3 regions of the Cytobacillus spartinae genome follow, and region 3 is predicted to be linked to each of the others. Evidence: a T-box and tRNA genes for the amino acid it is inferred to sense, from the RefSeq annotation. Region 3 holds a T-box; the other regions hold tRNA genes.
The links. A T-box is a leader RNA that pairs with one kind of tRNA and senses whether it is charged. The one in region 3 lies ahead of ileS (isoleucine--tRNA ligase), so its partner is inferred to be a tRNA-Ile.

Region 1 (6,677 bases), on a different contig from region 3:
GTTTCCTGACTGACTAAGTTAATCCCTTTTTCTTTTTCCTCTTCAGCAATCATGTCATTTTTGATTCCTTCAATCACACCACTAATCGTTGTCAGAGGCGTTCTTAGCTCATGGGAGACATCCGACATAAAGTTCCTTCTACGATTTTCAAGGCTTTCAATCTCTTCCATAGAAACCCTCAGTTTATTTACCATCTTGTTAAAATCCTGAGCTAATTCGCCTATTTCATCAAAATTTGAGTCAGAAATATTCACATTATAGTTACCTGCAGAGATATTTGACGTTGCTTCTTGAATTCGTTTAATTCGATTTACATGAATTCGTGAGAATAGCCAACTAAGAAGTAAGGATATCGTTAAAGAGATTAAAACCGTATAAAACAAGTATTGATTGATCTGGCCAATCATTTCTCTAGAACCACTAATCGGAGAAGTAAGCAATATCCCTCCTGATAACCTATTGTTAACTAAGTAAGGTAATGCTACCAACGTCACTTCTTGATTTAATCGTTTAATTTTGTTCCGTACAACAACAGCCTCACCGTTAGAAATCTGATTTAAGACTTCATCAGCCAGTTTAATATCGGGTCCCAACCGATCAACAGGATAGAGAATATTACCTGAGCGATCAAATATACTGAAGTTTATCTTTCTTCCTTTAAGTACAGTGCTATATTGATTGATGACTCTTTCTTGCTGACCTTGGTTTCGAACTAGATCATCTAATATATGCTCTCCATAGACTACTAACTCGTCCACTTTATTTTGATACACTAGTCTCTCAACATAGTGAGCAAACAACAAACTAAGTACCAAGAAAGCAACCAGGATGACACTAAAATGACTGATCAATTGCTGATACAAATATTTAATCTTCATTTCATTCTACCGTTTCATCAAACTTATAACCAATCCCCCATATAGTATGGAAAAAAGGTTGAGTCTCTGTTCCAATCTTTTTTCGGAGCCTTTTAATATGAACATCTACCGTCCGTTCATCTCCATAAAATTGATAGCCCCAAACTCGTTCTAATAATTGCTCTCTTGTAAACACCTGCTTTGGATGCTGTACAAAAAAATAAAGCAATTCGAATTCTTTAGGGGTTAGATTATCGACTAACTGTCCATTTAATAATACTTCCCTCGTATCCTTATTAATTGCCAAATGCTTTGTGTGTAATTGTCCTCTTTCTCCCCGATTATCACTCATACCACTATTTGCCCGACGTGTTACGGCCTTAATTCTTGCCATCAGAGCTAGCGGACTAAATGGTTTTGTTACATAATCATCCGCACCCATTTCAAGTCCGAGAACCTGGTCAGATTCACTGTCCTTAGCAGTTAGCATAATAATAGGTACAGCACTTCCTTCCTCTCTAATTTTTCGACATAAGGTTACCCCGTCCATACCTGGAAGCATCCAATCTACAATCAACAAGTCCCAAGTATCTTTTCTATATCGTTCATAACCTTCAAGTCCATTATGCACAAATTCACCATGGATACCTTCTTTTGAGAAAAACATTTCAATCATGGAACAAACACTTTCATTATCCTCTATTACTAAAATTTTCATAATTTCCTCCATTTAAATATCCAATCTATTATATAAATTCACCTATCAACCAACACAGTTCTAGGGTATACATACTTTCTTTTTATCAAAAAATAATTAAAATGCAAACTAATATCATTTGTAATCTAAAGATTTCCTTATTTATTAATAAATTTGAAATAGTTTGTTCATAATTGCCTTCATTATAGCGTTCCATGGGTGCAACTTTTTTGTACTATAAATTCACCCTCAGTAGATCTTAGAATTAGAATTTATTTATTAAAGGACCCCCATAACCAAAAAATGAGAAACGAATAATGTATTAACAACTGAAAAACTAAGGTTTAAAGTTTCGCTTTTCTTAGAAAAGGGAATATAATAGGACGAATAGGAGGAAAACTTATGAGATTAATAAGAACGGACATAGATGAATTATTAGAAGCGACAAATGAACTGGTGGAAGAGGATTTTAAGATGTCTACAATCGAGATTGATCATTTATTAGAAATGACTCAAGATTGGTAAATAAAAAAGGCTACCCAAACATTATGAGTAACCTTTTAACTATTTATACTAATTGTTGATTGCTTTCTTTTAATTGAATTTGTACGTTTTCTGGCTCCTCAGATAATAGTAAATGGAAAGTTCCTTTAGAAATACTAACTGTTACTAGGAAATCAGCGTTAACTCCTTTGGTGCTAACTTCATTCACAACTGACTGTGGCTTCATATTTAGTTCAATGCCTTTATTAGACATATTCACTAAGAATATCCCATTATGCAAATTTAAAAATTCACTTACGGAAGCCTGTGCAAGCTCATCTACAACTGCAAGATCTTCTTCTGCATATTTTGAAGCGATATAAAGGAACACGTCCTCATTTGCCGCTACTCCTGTATAAAGCGGCGAGTCTCCAGTAATTTCTTGATACACATACCAATCTGATAGGTGACCATCATTCATTCCTGAAAATTCCAAATAGACTTGATCATCAACAAATCTTATTAGATTCTTAGCGAAAAGTGATAAGTATTCTTTATAGAAGTCTTTACTAGTCGAAGCTTTTCCATCAAGCAGCGTTTCAACCAGTGCATCAATATCTCCACTCTTAATAGCCTCAAACTTATCATCCGTAAGACTGTAATCCTTTTTATAATCATTTAAAGCTTTTGAAAAAGCATCAATGGTCATATATTCACGATCTACCAAGGCTTGAGCCAACAGCAAGTGATTCTGTTTTTGAGAAGATAACATGTCGTCTACTTGATCATTTGTTAGATAGCCTAGTTCAACTGCAATCTCTCCAAATCGCTTATCCACCTGTTTTTGTTTTTCATGTACTTCGTCTACTTGAACTGCTGTCATATATCCTTCATCGACTGCTATTACTCCAAATTTAACGTGTACCGATTGTTGAAACTCTAATGCATCCGTTAACTGCTCCTTCGTAATTAGCCCACGGTTTAAAAGATAGTGACCGAAGTATTGACTAAACATTGATCCTTCCCTCCTTATCCTCCACTAGAACCTTCTCAATTAAGTATGTAATGGCCTCAAGAGAAATAGGTTTTTGGATAAAGTCATAAGCACCCTTTTCTAATGCTTTTTTTAAATGATCCTTTGTACCAGCAGAAGAAGCCATTACCACTTTTATGTCACGATTGAATTCTTTAATCTCGCCTAAAGCTTCAATCCCATCCTTATCCGGCATAACTATATCCATAAATACCAGATCAGGATTATGTGTCTTTGCCATCTCGACAGCAACTACACCATTCTCAGCTTCTAAAATATCGTTACATTTACACTTTTCCAGTATGCTTCTAAATTTTTTGCGTATTAAGACTGAGTCATCACAAATTAACACTTTTAAATTGTTTTCCACATCTGTCATCTCCTTAGTCAAAGCTACTTAGTAATTTCTACATGAATATTAAAGAATCCTTTACCTCTCATTGAAAAGATAATACTTTTTGACTATTTTTTGAACAATCAGGAGGTAATTCATCCTAGAACTATAACAAAAAACGTCAGTCTAATTTGATAGACTGACGTAGGAGTTTAGGATTCATTTCTTAACTTCTTACGGTAATTGTATTGGATCCATTTGTACCTAACAAAGCAGCCAACGCAAAAACCAAGGATTGCGATCAATGCTGCTAATGCAACCATCGCTGTAAAAATAAATCCTACAACCTGAAAACCGGATAGATAACTAATGAAACCTAAAGATAACAACATTACGGAGATGTATTGATTAAATCTTTGTTGTGCGAAATCTTCTTGAGGATAAGATGATGCAGGCTTCTTAAAAAAACGTTTAGCTATATTCATTAGCGGATTTTTATTAAAAATTAAACTGGATAATCCCGTAACTAAAGGTAGTAGCAAGATATAATGATTTTCTACTATCCATGTTGATAATACACTTATAACAATAAACCATTGATTTGTAGTCACTAGCGGTTTTGGGATTGAAGAAGTTCTTTGTTGCAATTAAAGCCCACCTTACTTATACGAATGTACCAAACCTTTATGCTTTTAATATGTACAGAAAATGATTTGTTATATTTGTATAAGATTAATTAAGAGATGGAAAAATGATAAGAGTATGAATATAAGGAGACCGCTAAATTGAGGATAATAGGAATATGTAGAAAATGTAATGGAGACGGCTTTGTAAGAAAAAATATCTTCTTTAAAAAAGAATGCCCAGTTTGTTCCGGTTCAGGAAAATTCGCACGTTCTTTACAAGAATATAAGGGATTATAAAAGGCCATGTCAAGTTTGAGACATAGCCTTTTTTGGCATAAAAAAAAGCCGGTTGGCCGGATATATGTATGTTTTGGCTCCGCAGGTAGGATTCGAACCTACGACCGCTCGGTTAACAGCCGAGTGCTCTACCACTGAGCTACTGCGGAATAATATAATAATATTATATACAATTTAATGAATATCATTTAATTATTTTTATATGGTGGGCCTAAATGGACTCGAACCATCGACCTCACGCTTATCAGGCGTGCGCTCTAACCAGCTGAGCTATAGGCCCATATATAATAAAATGGAGCGGGTGATGGGAATCGAACCCACGACATCAGCTTGGAAGGCTGAGGTTTTACCATTAAACTACACCCGCAGGTATAAAACTTTATTGGAGGCGGCACCCGGATTTGAACCGGGGATAAAGGTGTTGCAGACCTGTGCCTTACCACTTGGCTATGCCGCCTTTATTGGCTGGGCTAGCTGGATTCGAACCAACGCATGTCGCAGTCAAAGTGCGATGCCTTACCGCTTGGCTATAGCCCATTTATGGGGCGACTGATGGGAATCGAACCCACGAATGTCGGAACCACAATCCGATGCGTTAACCACTTCGCCACAATCGCCATAACAGTCACTTGGCAGGGGTAGTAGGAATCGAACCCACACCAAAGGTTTTGGAGACCTTCGTTCTACCTTTAAACTATACCCCTACATTAACTTATATACAATTAAAAAGCTATTTACCCAATAATACTAAATGGTGGAGGGGGACGGATTCGAACCGCCGAACCCTAAGGAGCGGATTTACAGTCCGCCGCGTTTAGCCACTTCGCTACCCCTCCAAATAAAAAGGTGGCTCAGGACGGAATCGAACCGCCGACACAAGGATTTTCAGTCCTTTGCTCTACCAACTGAGCTACTGAGCCATATATTATAATTCTTTCATATTTAAATCTAACGTCGTCCTTCGTCCCGATTTAACAATCGGTACGCTGGATGTGAAACCAGAGTAGCATACTCATCGTGCTCTACCAACTGAGCTACTGAGCCGTATATTATAATTAATGGCGGTCCCGACGGGAATCGAACCCGCGATCTCCTGCGTGACAGGCAGGCATGTTAACCGCTACACCACGGGACCAACATTTTTAATAAATTGGTTGCGGGGACAGGATTTGAACCTGCGACCTTCGGGTTATGAGCCCGACGAGCTACCAGACTGCTCCACCCCGCGATAATAGAATATATATAGTTATCCAACATGCTTTTTGTAAGCATAAGTTTCTACGGAATGACCGCCCCGATTTCAGTAAGTACATTCAAGAATTAACTCAATCGGTGCGCTGAAGTTTAATCGAAGAAGTAATATCGATCGTGCTCCACCCCGCGATAATAGTAAGGAATAGATAAAAATGGAGGAGGTAGAGGGATTCGAACCCCCGCGCGGTTTGACCCGCCTGTCGGTTTTCAAGACCGATCCCTTCAGCCAGACTTGGGTATACCTCCAAAGGATGTTTAATTATTAAGTAGCGGCGGAGGGAGTCGAACCCACGACCTCACGGGTATGAACCGTACGCTCTAGCCAGCTGAGCTACACCGCCAAAATATTAGTAGTATTTCTATCTTATGGAATAAAAATGGTGGAGCCTAGCGGGATCGAACCGCTGACCTCCTGCGTGCAAGGCAGGCGCTCTCCCAGCTGAGCTAAGGCCCCAATGTTATAAGAATGGTCGGGAAGACAGGATTCGAACCTGCGACCCCTTGGTCCCAAACCAAGTGCTCTACCAAGCTGAGCTACTCCCCGCAAAATATATGGCGCGCCCGAAAGGAGTCGAACCCATAACCTTCTGATCCGTAGTCAGACGCTCTATCCAATTGAGCTACGGGCGCATATTATTAGTTTAAAAGTGGTGCCGAGGACCGGAATCGAACCGGTACGGTAGTCACCTACCGCAGGATTTTAAGTCCTGTGCGTCTGCCAGTTCCGCCACCCCGGCACATCTATTAAAACTTGGAGCGGAAGACGGGATTCGAACCCGCGACCCCAACCTTGGCAAGGTTGTATTCTACCACTGAACTACTTCCGCATATATGGTGCGGGTGAAGGGAGTCGAACCCCCACGCCTTGCGGCGCTAGATCCTAAGTCTAGTGCGTCTGCCAATTCCGCCACACCCGCATATAATAATATAAATGGTGAGCCATGAAGGATTCGAACCTTCGACCCTCTGATTAAAAGTCAGATGCTCTACCGACTGAGCTAATGGCTCAAAAATGGTGCCGGCGATAGGAGTCGAACCCACGACCTACTGATTACAAGTCAGTTGCTCTACCAACTGAGCTACACCGGCATTTTTT
Region 2 (6,677 bases), on a different contig from region 3:
AGGGATTCGAACCCCCGCAGGCTGTTACACCCCTAGCAGTTTTCAAGACTGTTCCCTTATAGCCAGACTTGGGTATGCCTCCGTATATGGTGGAGAGTGAGGGATTCGAACCCCCGCACGATTTCTCGCCTGTTCCGTTAGCAACGGAATCTCTTCAGCCTCTTGAGTAACTCTCCAAATAGGTTGATTCAGATGGTGCCCCCTAGAGGAATCGAACCTCTATCGCAAGATCCGTAGTCTTGCATGCTATCCGTTACACCAAAGGGGCATGATTCTGAATTCTTGTTCAAGTTCCGAAATCGCATGGGAATTCGGATCATTCAGATTAATGGCGCCCCCGGATGGAATTGAACCACCTTCAACGGAGTCAAAGTCCGTTGCATTAACCGTTATGCTACGGGGGTACAAGGAAAAAGTGCAGATGGTGAGTCTCAGCTCACAACGCGTGACCCGAAAGTTGGGTACGGCTTCTGTTTGGGGGGACATCTGCAAATAACGTAGGATGTATGATGAGGGTATTTCCCTAAAGGAATTTGGTGGACCTTGGGGGAATTGAACCCCCTCTACTTGCTTGCAAAGCAAACGTGCGAACCCGTTAACACTTAAGGCCCATATAGTCTGAATTAGTCCGAAATTCAGTGGAAATTCGGATACCTAAAGAAATTCAGATAGATGAATTCAAATGAATTCAAATGAATTCAAATAAGTGGGACCACCTGGATTCGAACCAGGGTAGACCGATTAAAAGTCGGCTATGTTAGCCACTACATCATGACCCCATATTTAAAGATTTGGCACAGACAGGAGGAATTGAACCTCCGGCTTCGGTTTTGGAGACCGACGTGTTTCCACTACACCATGCCCATATATTTGGTGGGAGGAGGATGAATCGAACATCCAAGGTCGATGACAACGGTTTTACAGACCGCCCCGCTTCCACTTACGGTCTATCCTCCCAGAAGAAAAGGCGAGGAATGATTCCTCATAAAGCAAGAAGGTTACTCTTGCCAAGGCTCTACATCGGACTTTGATACCACACGAAGTTCGTTTTTTAACACTTCCGGTTTTGTGCCAACTGGAGCCAATACGTATAGGTGTTGATTGTCTTTTACAATCTCGTACTCGGTTTCTCGGTTCATTGGCTCTAAAAATGCATCGACATCATCGGTTCCAATGAATCGTACTTTACTTGCTACTCCCATTTCTTCTCTTCCTTTCTGTTAATGTAGGGAAACCTTCTAACCAATCGGATACCATTTCTTGTTGCTCGGCATCCAATTCATGCCAGTGGGTTTGAAACCATGCATATTGGGCTTTTGATACCATAGGTTTATAGGTTTCATGATTAATAGGGAGAAATACGTACCAGCCTGTAGAACTTCCTCCCATCGGAATGTAAGATCGTTCTCGTAACTGGTCCACGCTTTCGTACGGATAGTCTCCTAAATTCGCTAGACGTTCCATTTCGTCTTGAGCAAATTCATGATGTCTCCCATACGAACATGGGTGAAATTGTCCTTCTGGATCTAACCAGCCTGATAATCCCATTGGTATTTCCTCCTTTAGACATATAATCGGAATGACAGGAATTGAACCTGCGACCCCTTGGTCCCAAACCAAGTGCTCTACCAAACTGAGCTACATCCCGTCATTTTGGGGAGACTAGAGGGACTCGAACCCTCTTAATCGGTTCCACAGACCGACGCGTTACCCATACGCCATAGCCTCAACAGAAGAATAGAGGGGTGTTCTATTTTCCTGTTCAATCTATGATTTAAGGTTAGGCTTTTTGTTTGCTGATCTTGTGCTTGACTAGAATGGCAACAGGCACTAACACTAAAGCAGATAGTCCACCAATGATTCCTACTTTTTTCTTGTTCATGTGTATTCCTCCTTGTTGAAGATTTCAGATTGGTAGCCCGTGAAGGAATCGAACCTTCTTATTCTTCTTGTAAGGAAGAACTCGTAACCAATGGAATCAACGGGCTATAGTTGGCGAAAGGCTTCCGAATTCTATGATTTCGGATTGATTATATCGTGCCTTTGCATTCTTTTTGGCGAAGGCACAGGGAATTGAACCCCGGTCTCTGCATGGACAGTGCAGCGTCATAGCCACTAGACCATACCTCCGAATTTGGTGGAGAAGGTTGGGATCGAACCAACATCCGAGGATTTTCAGTCCTCTGCATGATGGGCTCTGCCCGCCTCGAAACTCATTCTTTTGAATGAGTTGTGCGGAAACGATTGAAAATCGTTTTCGTGCCAGCCGTTAGGCTGTCATGAACCATCATTGCTACTGCTCCATTTGGCTTACCCTACCGGATTTGAACCGGTGACATTTCGGTTAACAGCCGAACGCTCTACCCACTGAGCTAAGGGCAAGATGTGATTGAAATTGGTACCGATGGCAAGATTCGAACTTGCGACCCCTCCCTTATCAAGAGAACGCTCTGCCCCTGAGCTACATCGGTATAGGATGTTGGAGAACAGGAAGGGACTCGAACCCTTTTCATATGGTTTTGCAGACCATACTCCCGAACCGTCGAGAAACCTGTCCATTTGGTAAGGCATGGGGGAATTGAACCCCCGATCCCGCCGTGAAAGGACGGTGTCTTCACCACTTGACCAATGCCTCATAGAATTTGGTTGCGGAGTAGGGAATTGAACCCTCGTTACAGGCTTATGAGACCTATCAGACGACCACGCCTAGCCCACCGCAATGATTAGTCCGAAATTCTTTCAAAAAGAAATTCGGATAGAAGAGTGCTTGAACCCGTATGACTAAGCCACTCAAGAGTTTTAACCTACTTAAACAGGACGCATCCTTGTAGGGGGAATCTATTACCCTTCTATTCTTCTTCTTCCTCTAACATGTGAGGCGGAATGAACTGAGCCATCCCTACACAAACCGCATACGCCATATCCATCAATTCAGGACCAGAAGTATTCACAAACTTCATTTTCATGGTCGTTTCGTCCTCCTCTTGAACCACTTGAGCGACAAATCCCTTTTGGATCTCCTCTTTGGTTCCATCGGAGTACAAGATGACAATGTTCGTTATGTCTTTTTCTTTTTCGATTTGTACTTGACTCATGTTTTCATTCCTCATTTCTCAAGGTATGTAGGTCAAACATAAGAGCCGGTGACAGGACTTGAACCCGCAAACACCCTCATTACAAGTGAGACGTTCTACCAATTGAACTACACCGGCAAAATGAACAAAAAAGGGGAATGCACTCTCTGAAGGGGGGCAGAGAATACATTCCCATAAACGATATACACTTTTGCCACAAAACCAGCCAACAGACAACAGGGATAGTTGAGGGAAAAAGAATCGGGATTAAGTATTCTCAAATAGAGTCAAAGAGACCATGTCAACGTAAATCGGTTGTTCATGTGTTGTGTTCTTTCCAATCATTCCGAACATGTCTTTCAACTCCTTTTCATTTGGTATACCTTTATACTACATTAATACCGATATTCAGTCAAGCGGTGAAATGGATTTTTTTTAAAAAAGTTTTGGAAGAAAAGAAAAACCCTTCTCCTTTTTGAATCCAAGCGGATTTCAAAAACAGAAAAAAGGTTATCTCTAACTTACTAGATAATAAAGCAGGACGAGGAAACCAGTCCAAAGCAATATGTTTACCACCTTGCTTGCTATATTCGTATGTGCGGTGTTCGGTTTCTTTTGGAGGAGTGTTCGAATCCCCCAAAGGACTCCAATCAGTGAGAGGATCACGAGCAACGGATGGCTTGTGAAAAATGTTATACCTTCATACCAAATCGTTTCAAGGGATCCACCACCTCCCCCTTCCACCCATCCAGCATAGTAGCCTTTTTGAAAGAGTGAGAGTTCCTCTTCGGTAAAGCCTCGTTCATAGTCTTCAAAGATGTACTCATTCGTGGCATCCCAATGCCCTTCCGAATACCCTTTCTCATAGACGGTTTGCTCTTGGGAAGAGTTCAGCACATGATCGTTATCCGAATCGTTATCGGTGGAATTGGAAGTGACCGAGACGACTTCTTCTGTTTCTTCCGCTTGTGCAGTGTCTTCGCTTTCGGAATCATTCCAGCCATCGGCATAGCCTTCTTCAAAAGTAATTTCGTCATAGATGACGGTGGTGCCATCATACTCAAGACCCTCTTGGTAATCGGAGTAGCCCCACTCGTAACCTGAGTTGTAACTATTCATGTAGCAGACCTCTAGCCCTTCTTCGTGGCCATCCGCAATTCCTTGTTCATAGCCATCTCCAAACGCTTGAGAACCTTCCCACCACCATTCGTACTCCTCCTCACACTCCGAGGTGTAAGAATAGGAATATTCATAGCCCAAATCGTAGCCTTCTTCATAGGTTCCCCCACCACCTCCGTATGAATCGTGGTAATGGTAGTCTCCGTAATTGAGTCCCCACTCGTGACAGTTGGTTCGGCACGTATGCCCTCCGCTTGAATCGGTATTCCCTGGATGAGCATAAGCAGGAGTGCTGAATAACATCGACACCACTATGACTCCAAATAATAGACTGAAACAACCTTTCATAGGTATTCTCCTTTAAATTTCTATGATTCTATTATTACAGAATCTACCAAGTATGGAAATGAAAAAAGAGAGGAGTTTTCCTCTCTATGGATTACAGGGATATAGGGTGAGAGATAGATGGAGATTCAACCAGAGTGTGAGCGGAATGACGTTTGATTTGAAAGGCTTGGATTTCCTCGCATGTGGCACGTCTCAAGTCTCCGTAATTCGAATAGCCATGCTTCTTTCCTTTTTCATCACAGATGTAAAGATGAGAGGTAAACACTTTTTCTATGGTAAACACGGAGCGATATTGGGTGCTATACACATACTCCCCTTCTTGGAAGTCGTGCAATGAGGTAGATGAGGTTGAGTTCATAGTTTTCCTCCTATGGTTTCTTCGATTTTGGCAAGACAAACAAGATTTCTTGTTCTTTTGAAAAGAAAAACTCAATTCTTGCAAGGTCGGCAATGTATTCATCGTCGTTTAAGCGAACCAATTCTTCTTGTAAACGCTGCTCTTCCCGCTTTACCTCTTTTAAGGCAAGGTGAAGGCTTTTTTGCTCTTTATGGGCTTCTTTGAGTTGGAAGTATTGTTTGGTGAGTGTGATTCCGAAATAAGCCCCAGCCAACAGGACCAGAACAGAACAAGCCAAGAGCCGACGTTTTATACGGACTTGTCGTTGTAGTCTTAGCGATGTAGTGGTGGGTTTCATTGAGTTCTTTCGTTCCTTTCGTGTAAGTATCGGTATTCTTTCGCTAAAAAGATGATTTCTTCGCACTGTTCCTCATTGAAACAGCCGATATGAGCCTCTTCACGGGTCAGATTCATCGAGTCCTGTATCCATTAATCCGAAAAACTCAAGAGTTTGGCTTGGTTTTGACAATACGGACAAATGACCATGGTAATCGCTCACTTTCGGGTAAAGGAATCCAATATCTTTTGCTCCTCTGGATCTCGTGGACGAACTCTTCCCTTTTTTAACCCACGTTCTTCTAAAATCTGCTGGTGAAGCGTGAGGGCTTCTTGGTGTGTTTCTTGGTTTTTTCGAATCTGTTGTTGTAATTCTGAAAGTTTTATGGTCTTCACATTACCTATCCCCTAATCGTTTTAAGGCTTCTCTGTTGTCTTTGAGGGTTTGTTGAATGAGGATCGTACGGGCAATTCGTTTTCGAATCTCTTGATCCCTCTCTACTAATTGTTTTGTATCTTCTTTTGGAACCTTTGATTCATGGCTCAAGGTGGTCATACTAAAATCCTCCTCCTTAATTCAGGTAGTCGATGAACAACATCGTGATCCCAACCAGAGATAGGGTACTCAGGACGAAGATTCCCAAGACGGCTTGAAGTCGCTTTTTCCACACTCGATTCTTTCCCCAAAAATCCTCTAGGTTTAAGACCAAGATGACCCCACACGAGACAGAAGCAATGAGAGAAATGGTAAAAATGAATGAACCTAACAGCATGAGAAACACCCTTTCCCGAGTTACATAAAAGCGGAAGCATGCACTCTATATCCGAATTCTCCCGTAGAGATTTCGGAATGTGCGGGGGAGCGAGTCCCAACCCCTCTCTTTCCTTCCGCTAAAAGAGAGAGAAATAGATTAGTTCGTTATGAGTTTCACTTCTTCTGGGGAATGATATGATCTAGTATTCTTTGCAACCCACTATCCAGTTGGTCTACTACCCTTCCTGACCAATCTCCGATGGTGGCTAACGCGTAAAGCGGAAGCCAAAGGGGAGAAAGAAGAATGACAAGAAGAAGACGAACTCGTTTCATCAATCGAAAGGACGCGGAGGTATACCATCTTCTTGATTTTCCGTACCGAATATCCATTCTCTGAGCCTCCTTAGACTTTTAGGTGGTAGAGTTCCATGACCTGTTTTTTCTCTTCCTCATCATCGGTTAAAAACCAGTTGCACTTTTTACAGGCTTTCACGCTTTTGATTTCCACTCGGACGTGACCGACAAATCGTTTTTTGTATTGACTGCTTTCGAATCCACAACATTCGCATGTATATCGTTTCAAAGGTTTTCACCTCAACATTCCAAATAAAAGAACCAGAACTCTTGCCCGAAATGGAACGACCATGGATCAAGGCGAGGGAACACTTAAGGATACCCACGGGTCGTGTCGCCTCCGCTCAGAATCTCG
Region 3 (6,677 bases):
TAGAAGGGTGTCCCAATATACATGTAGCAGGATTAATGACAATGGCGCCTTTTACAGAAGATGAAAGTATGATCCGAGACTGCTTTAGAAGGTTAAAGAACCTTCAGTTAGAAGTGAAGAATTTGAAACTGGATTTTGCTTCATGTAATGAACTCTCAATGGGGATGTCGAATGATTATCGGTTAGCTATTGAAGAAGGGGCGACTATGGTGCGTATTGGAACTGCACTCGTAGGTCAAGAAAGCCAGGAGGTTAAATAAAATGAGCTTGAAATCCAAAATTAAAACATTTTTTTTCCTAGATGATGAATATGACTATGAAGAAGGGGAAATGGCTGAAAGTGAAGTTCAGCAGCCTGTAAAGCCTCAAAAACAACAACAAACCCAACAAGCTGTTCAAAAACAAAATGTTGTTAGTCTTCAAAGTGTTCAACAAAAGGCTTCTAAAGTAGTGCTGATAGAACCGCGCGTTTACGCAGAGGCTCAGGACATTGCTGATCAGTTAAAAAATCGACGTTCAGTCATTGTTAACCTTCAAAGGATCGAACGTGACCAAGCAAAAAGAATCGTAGATTTCTTAAGCGGGACTGTTTATGCTATTGGTGGAGACATACAAAAAATAGGATCAGATATTTTCTTATGTACCCCAGATAATGTTGAGGTTTCAGGTAATATATCACAGCTGTTGCAAGAGGCTGATCTTGAAGATTCGAGGTGGTAAGTAGATGGAATTTGTTTTATTAATTTTAGTAAGGTTAATTGAATACTATTCATGGGCATTAATTATTTACATTTTACTCTCATGGTTTCCAAATGCTAAAGAAAGTGCGATTGGGCAATTTTTAGCTCGTATTTGTGAACCTTATTTAGAACCTTTTAGAAAGTTTATTCCTCCACTTGGTATGATTGATATTTCTCCAATTGTAGCAATTTTAGTTCTACGTTTTGCTACGTCTGGATTAGTACAGTTATTCGGTTGGTTTTTATAATAAATCTATTGATCGGATGTACGCTTAGTTTACCACTATAAGTGGGTAGGGTAGCCTATATTGAAGATTTATTTAGTTCTAAAAAGGTTGCTATATTAATGTTTGCTTTTTTTAACAAGAAAAGAGCCTTAAATATATATGGCCTTAATGTTAAGGGGCTTTTTATAGTCCCTTTTTTCGTATTTTTCTTTAGATTCCAACTATGAGATGGATTTACACAAGGACGTAGGTGGTTAAGTGAGTATTTACCAACATTTTCGACCTGAAGAGCGTGACTTTATTGATCAAGTAATGAACTGGAAAGACCATGTTGAGAATACCTTTGTAGCTAAAGTTACGGATTTTCTAGATCCTAGAGAGCAACAAATTGTCAAAACCATTATTGGTACACAAGCGGATGTAAAAGTGGAGATGTTTGGAGGAATGCCGGGGGCTGAAAGACAGCGAGCTCTCATTTATCCTGAATATCACCAAGTTGACCTAGAGGACTATGAAATTTGCTTGTTTGAAGTAGATTATCCAAGTAAGTTTGTCACATTAGAACATCCCCAAGTATTAGGTAGCCTGATGTCCTTGGGATTAAAAAGGGGGAAATTCGGCGATATCCTATTGGAACAAGATCGAGTCCAATTTTTTGCAGCAAAAGAAGTATCTGATTATATTATGCTACAATTGGATTCAATCGGGCGGGCATCAATCAGTTTAAGGGAAATGCCGTTAAGCGATGTGATAAACGTATATATACAATGGAACGAGACATCCACAACTGTCTCATCTCTTAGACTCGACACGGTCCTTTCAGCTATCCACAACATATCTAGGCAGAAGTCACAATTGTACATAAATCAGGGTCTAGTGAAGGTTAATTGGACTACGATAGAAAATAATGCATTTGAATGTGGTGAAGGAGATATTTTATCAGCAAGAGGCTTTGGTAGAGCAAAAATAATCTCCATTGAAGGAAGAACAAAAAAAGACAAACTAAGAATTATTGTTGGTAAACAAATTTAAAATTTTTTGAAGGATTTTCTCATTACCTGTCGAATATTATCAAAACACATAAATGATAGACTAAGATGGAGGTGGCCTTATGCCATTAACACCGTTAGATATACATAACAAGGAATTTAATAAAGGGTTCCGCGGTTATGATGAAGATGAAGTAAATGAATTTTTAGACCAAGTTATTAAAGATTACGAGCTTATTATCCGTGAAAAGAAAGAGTTAGAGGAAAAGCTTAACGACCTTACTGAGCGTATTGGGCATTTTAATAATATTGAGTCAACATTAAACAAATCAATCGTAGTTGCTCAAGAAGCTGCTGAAGAAGTTAAAAGAAATGCTCAAAAAGAAGCAAAATTAATTATAAAAGAAGCGGAAAAGAATGCTGACCGCATCGTTAATGAATCCTTATCTAAAGCTAGGAAAATTGCTCTAGAAATAGAAGATTTAAAGAAACAGTCAAAGGTTTTCCGAACTCGTTTTAAAATGTTAATTGAGGCCCAATTAGATATGCTTAATACAGATGATTGGGATTATTTGATGCAATATGAACTTGATGCAACTGAACTAAAATCAGCAAAAGAAGAAGAAGACACAATGGCTTGACGAAACGTATTTGTTTCGCATATAATTTCCTAACAAAGTAATACGTTCTACGATGATAGGGACAGTATAATCATTCAATACTTTTTTAAGCGAGCTGGAGTTGGTGTGAGTCCAGTAAAAGTGAACGATTAGAAGATCCCCCTTGAGTACCAGGTCGAAAGCATAGCTGAGTAGACTATGGCGTTTTATTCACGTTACGAATATCTTGAGCGGATAGGATTATTCTATCTACAAGGGTGGTACCGCGGGAGTTTAAACCTTCTCGTCCCTTTTTAGGGATGAGGAGGTTTTTTTATTTTTCATTTCTTTGGTAATAATGGTAACTGTGAGTTTTATTTTAAAGAATTCAACCAGTAAATACTGATCCACATAAAACCATTTTTGCTCAACAGTAGTGTATAGGAGGAAATATTAACATGGAGTACAAAGATACGTTATTAATGCCACAAACTGAATTTCCGATGCGAGGAAATCTTCCAAATCGCGAGCCGGAAATCCAAAGCAAGTGGGAAGAGATGGACATCTATGCAAAAGTACAAGAAAGAACGAAAGAACGTCCAATGTTTGTTCTACACGATGGACCGCCATATGCTAATGGTGATATCCATATGGGGCATGCTCTTAACAAAATTCTAAAAGATTTTATCGTTCGTTATAAATCAATGAGTGGATACAATGCTCCATATGTGCCTGGATGGGATACACACGGACTACCAATTGAACAGGCTCTTACAAATAAAGGGGTTAAGCGTAAAGAATTAACAGTAGCTGAGTTCCGTAAATTGTGTGAAGAGTATGCTTACGAACAAATTGATAGTCAGCGTACTCAATTTAAACGACTAGGGGTTAGAGGCGATTGGGAAAACCCATATATCACTTTAAAGCCTGAGTATGAAGCACAACAAATTAAAGTATTTGGAGAAATGGCTAAGAAGGGCTATATCTATAAAGGGTTGAAGCCTGTGTACTGGTCACCTTCAAGTGAGTCAGCTTTAGCTGAAGCTGAAATTGAGTATAATGACAAAAAATCTCCTTCAATCTATGTTGGTTTTAAAGTAAGAGATGGAAAAGGTGTTCTTGATACAGATACACAAATTGTGATCTGGACGACTACTCCTTGGACAATGCCAGCTAACTTAGGGATTACTGTTCACGCTGACTTAGACTATGTAGTCGTAGAAGTAAGTGGACAGAAATATGTTGTGGCCCAAGAATTACTTGAATCTGTTGCAAACACGATTGGTTGGGAAAATCCTAAAGTAGTTAAAACGGTTAAAGGTCAAGAGCTTGAACATATTTTAGCTAAGCACCCATTATATGATCGAGATTCATTAGTGATGCTTGGTGAGCATGTAACAACGGATGCAGGTACAGGATGTGTTCACACAGCACCAGGTCATGGTGAAGATGACTTCCTAGTTGGTCAGAAATATGGATTAGAAGTTTTATGTCCAGTAGATGATAAAGGATACTTTACAAAGGATGCTGTAGGCTTTGAAGGATTATTCTATGATGAAGCGAATAAACCGATTACTCAAAAACTAGAAGAAGCTGGTGCATTATTAAAGCTTACGTTCATCACTCACTCTTATCCTCATGATTGGAGAACGAAGAAGCCAGTAATCTTCCGTGCAACAGCTCAATGGTTCGCATCCATTAAAGATTTTAGAAATGAATTATTAGAGGCTGTAAAAGAAACAAAATGGGTTCCAGCTTGGGGTGAAACTCGATTATTTAACATGGTACGTGATCGTGGAGACTGGTGTATTTCTCGTCAACGTGTTTGGGGAGTGCCAATTCCAGTATTCTTCGCTGAAAGTGGAGAAGAAATCATCACTGATGAAACGATTGATCATGTTTCTAATTTATTCCGTCAGCATGGATCTAACATTTGGTTTGAGCGAGAAGCAAAAGATCTTTTACCAGAAGGATTTACTCATCCAGGAAGTCCGAATGGGAAGTTCACAAAAGAAACAGATATCATGGATGTTTGGTTTGACTCTGGGTCTTCACACCAAGCAGTTCTTGAAGAACGTGATGACTTGCAGCGTCCAGCAGACTTATACCTAGAAGGATCTGACCAATATAGAGGTTGGTTTAACTCATCTTTATCTACTGGTGTAGCTGTAACGGGGAAAGCTCCATATAAAGGTGTTTTAAGTCACGGTTTTGCCTTAGATGGTGAAGGTAGAAAAATGAGTAAATCGATTGGAAACGTTGTTGTTCCTGCAAAAGTAATGAATCAGCTCGGAGCTGACATTTTACGCCTATGGGTAGCATCTGTTGACTATCAAGCAGACGTACGCGTATCTGACGCAATTTTAAAACAAGTAGCTGAGGTTTACCGTAAGATTCGTAATACATTCCGTTTCCTACTTGGGAATCTAAATGATTTCAATCCAGAAACGGATAGAGTTGCATTTGAGAATCTGCGTGAAGTAGATCAGTTTATGCTTGTGAAGCTAAACAAACTAATTAAAACAGTAAGAAATGCATACGAAAACTATGAGTTTGCGGGAATTTATCACGCTGTGAACAACTTCTGTACACTTGATTTAAGTTCTTTCTATTTAGACTTTGCAAAAGATGTTCTTTATATTGAAGCAAAAGATCATGCTGAACGCCGTGCAATTCAAACGGTTTTATACGAGTCCCTAATTGCTTTAACAAAGCTTGTTGCACCGATTCTATCTCATACTGCTGATGAAGTATGGGGATATATTGATTCAGTTAAAGAAGAAAGTGTTCAACTTACGGATTTACCTGAAGCAGTTGAGATTGCAAATAGTAAGGCATTAGAGGATAAATGGACTGCTTTCATGGAACTTCGTGATGATGTACTAAAAGCGCTAGAGGAAGCTCGTAATAATAAAGTGATTGGTAAATCATTAACAGCCAAAGTAACACTTTACGTAAACGACAAAACGAAAGATCTTTTAGAATCCATCTCAGAAAACTTAAAACAGCTATTTATTGTTTCTGGTTTTGAAGTAGCAGGCTCTTATGAAAATGCACCAGAAGAGGCGTTGAAATTAGATACAGCTGCTATTGTAGTGACGAAGGCTGAAGGTGAAACTTGCGATCGCTGCTGGACAGTTACACCGGAAGTGGGTCAAGTAGACAGCCATCCTACATTATGTACTCGCTGTGCACAGGTAGTAGAAGAGAATTATAGTCATTTATCTTAATTTAATTATTTGAAAAACTTCTCGTTAAATGACGAGGAGTTTTTTCTTTTAGGCTGTTTTCGCATAGAATGCTGCTTCGTGCATCTTTTCTGCACAAAATAATAGAAAACAGCACCATAATCATTTAAAAGCAGTTTAAAGTATTTGAAAAGTAAAAAAGTTTATGAAAAGAGCCTTCTTTTACTAATATTTTTATAAACATCGTTAACCATAAGGGTATACATAAAAAAAGAGCGAAAAATATTCCACCTTCGTTAATAGTTGTTTACTATGTAAAATGTTTTTTCGAGTCATTAACTATTTGCCGGTAATACTATTTGTACATCAAACCTATAGAGTAATCTAAAAGGTTGTTTGCAAAATTGATACGGCTTTATACCGATGAGGACGAAATGAACGTTTATTCAGCGACAATTTAAGAACGGAGGGAAACATATGGATGCAAACCAGGAAAAGCTCTATTTAGAACTCCGTAAAACAAGAAAGGAAATAGTGGAAAGACTTGAAGAGGGTCAAGGCTCAGATTTAATCAAACCTATGTTAAAGGAAGAGCTACGTGATATCGAAATCGCATTGGAAAAGATTCAGAATGGTGAATTTGGAAGATGTGAATTTTCTGGTGAACTGATTCCTGAAAATTTGCTCATGATGGTTCCCACTATCAAAACGATGAAGGATTGTAAAAATATTGATCGCTTTTTCTGTAAGCCGATATACTCATGATGCTGTCGTTTTCCATACGTTTATGCTAAAATGCAAAGGTAATGAATTAGAAGTGTTTGGAGGTTGCCTTTGTGTTTTATTACATAATTGCTTTATTTATTATTCTTCTTGATCAATGGACGAAATGGCTCATTGTAAAAAATATGGAGATTGGAGACAGCATTAAAGT

Region 1: it encodes a tRNA-Ile, which carries the amino acid that the T-box ahead of ileS (isoleucine--tRNA ligase) is inferred to sense. The anticodon was not compared.
Region 2: it encodes a tRNA-Ile, which carries the amino acid that the T-box ahead of ileS (isoleucine--tRNA ligase) is inferred to sense. The anticodon was not compared.

What each region holds. Positions count from the first base shown of each region.
Region 1 is NZ_JBIACK010000002.1:544-7,220, reverse strand. It holds gene ACFYKX_RS06015 (sensor histidine kinase) at 1-878, opposite strand, end outside; gene ACFYKX_RS06010 (winged helix-turn-helix domain-containing protein) at 880-1,575, opposite strand; gene ACFYKX_RS06005 (hypothetical protein) at 1,957-2,079, shown strand; gene ACFYKX_RS06000 (hypothetical protein) at 2,123-3,052, opposite strand; gene ACFYKX_RS05995 (response regulator) at 3,045-3,440, opposite strand; gene ACFYKX_RS05990 (DUF4395 domain-containing protein) at 3,617-4,051, opposite strand; tRNA gene ACFYKX_RS05985 (tRNA-Asn) at 4,402-4,476, opposite strand; tRNA gene ACFYKX_RS05980 (tRNA-Ile) at 4,531-4,607, opposite strand; tRNA gene ACFYKX_RS05975 (tRNA-Gly) at 4,621-4,694, opposite strand; tRNA gene ACFYKX_RS05970 (tRNA-Cys) at 4,711-4,784, opposite strand; tRNA gene ACFYKX_RS05965 (tRNA-Gln) at 4,790-4,864, opposite strand; tRNA gene ACFYKX_RS05960 (tRNA-His) at 4,869-4,944, opposite strand; tRNA gene ACFYKX_RS05955 (tRNA-Trp) at 4,958-5,031, opposite strand; tRNA gene ACFYKX_RS05950 (tRNA-Tyr) at 5,080-5,163, opposite strand; tRNA gene ACFYKX_RS05945 (tRNA-Phe) at 5,175-5,247, opposite strand; tRNA gene ACFYKX_RS05940 (tRNA-Asp) at 5,387-5,462, opposite strand; tRNA gene ACFYKX_RS05935 (tRNA-Met) at 5,479-5,555, opposite strand; tRNA gene ACFYKX_RS05930 (tRNA-Ser) at 5,735-5,827, opposite strand; tRNA gene ACFYKX_RS05925 (tRNA-Met) at 5,849-5,922, opposite strand; tRNA gene ACFYKX_RS05920 (tRNA-Ala) at 5,960-6,035, opposite strand; tRNA gene ACFYKX_RS05915 (tRNA-Pro) at 6,049-6,125, opposite strand; tRNA gene ACFYKX_RS05910 (tRNA-Arg) at 6,135-6,211, opposite strand; tRNA gene ACFYKX_RS05905 (tRNA-Leu) at 6,230-6,318, opposite strand; tRNA gene ACFYKX_RS05900 (tRNA-Gly) at 6,334-6,408, opposite strand; tRNA gene ACFYKX_RS05895 (tRNA-Leu) at 6,414-6,498, opposite strand; tRNA gene ACFYKX_RS05890 (tRNA-Lys) at 6,514-6,589, opposite strand; tRNA gene ACFYKX_RS05885 (tRNA-Thr) at 6,595-6,670, opposite strand.
Region 2 is NZ_JBIACK010000004.1:116,715-123,391, reverse strand. It holds tRNA gene ACFYKX_RS10570 (tRNA-Ser) at 1-82, opposite strand, end outside; tRNA gene ACFYKX_RS10565 (tRNA-Ser) at 88-176, opposite strand; tRNA gene ACFYKX_RS10560 (tRNA-Arg) at 194-268, opposite strand; tRNA gene ACFYKX_RS10555 (tRNA-Ala) at 535-611, opposite strand; tRNA gene ACFYKX_RS10550 (tRNA-Lys) at 708-779, opposite strand; tRNA gene ACFYKX_RS10545 (tRNA-Trp) at 793-866, opposite strand; tRNA gene ACFYKX_RS10540 (tRNA-Tyr) at 872-957, opposite strand; gene ACFYKX_RS10535 (hypothetical protein) at 999-1,202, opposite strand; gene ACFYKX_RS10530 (hypothetical protein) at 1,186-1,548, opposite strand; tRNA gene ACFYKX_RS10525 (tRNA-Pro) at 1,575-1,648, opposite strand; tRNA gene ACFYKX_RS10520 (tRNA-His) at 1,655-1,728, opposite strand; tRNA gene ACFYKX_RS10515 (tRNA-Val) at 1,913-1,988, opposite strand; tRNA gene ACFYKX_RS10510 (tRNA-Asp) at 2,056-2,130, opposite strand; tRNA gene ACFYKX_RS10505 (tRNA-Phe) at 2,136-2,303, opposite strand; tRNA gene ACFYKX_RS10500 (tRNA-Asn) at 2,307-2,382, opposite strand; tRNA gene ACFYKX_RS10495 (tRNA-Ile) at 2,397-2,471, opposite strand; tRNA gene ACFYKX_RS10490 (tRNA-Cys) at 2,481-2,557, opposite strand; tRNA gene ACFYKX_RS10485 (tRNA-Glu) at 2,561-2,635, opposite strand; gene ACFYKX_RS10480 (hypothetical protein) at 2,850-3,095, opposite strand; tRNA gene ACFYKX_RS10475 (tRNA-Thr) at 3,139-3,212, opposite strand; gene ACFYKX_RS10470 (YHYH domain-containing protein) at 3,591-4,541, opposite strand; gene ACFYKX_RS10465 (hypothetical protein) at 4,633-4,899, opposite strand; gene ACFYKX_RS10460 (FtsB family cell division protein) at 4,910-5,236, opposite strand; gene ACFYKX_RS10455 (hypothetical protein) at 5,434-5,610, opposite strand; gene ACFYKX_RS10450 (hypothetical protein) at 5,612-5,770, opposite strand; gene ACFYKX_RS10445 (hypothetical protein) at 5,767-5,901, opposite strand; gene ACFYKX_RS10440 (hypothetical protein) at 6,143-6,358, opposite strand; gene ACFYKX_RS10435 (hypothetical protein) at 6,372-6,551, opposite strand.
Region 3 is NZ_JBIACK010000001.1:1,911-8,587, forward strand. It holds gene ACFYKX_RS00020 (YggS family pyridoxal phosphate-dependent enzyme) at 1-260, shown strand, start outside; gene ACFYKX_RS00025 (cell division protein SepF) at 262-720, shown strand; gene ACFYKX_RS00030 (YggT family protein) at 725-988, shown strand; gene ACFYKX_RS00035 (YlmH family RNA-binding protein) at 1,226-1,999, shown strand; gene ACFYKX_RS00040 (DivIVA domain-containing protein) at 2,079-2,597, shown strand; T-box leader at 2,641-2,870, shown strand; gene ileS (isoleucine--tRNA ligase) at 3,014-5,785, shown strand; gene ACFYKX_RS00050 (hypothetical protein) at 6,221-6,508, shown strand; gene lspA (signal peptidase II) at 6,580-6,677, shown strand, end outside.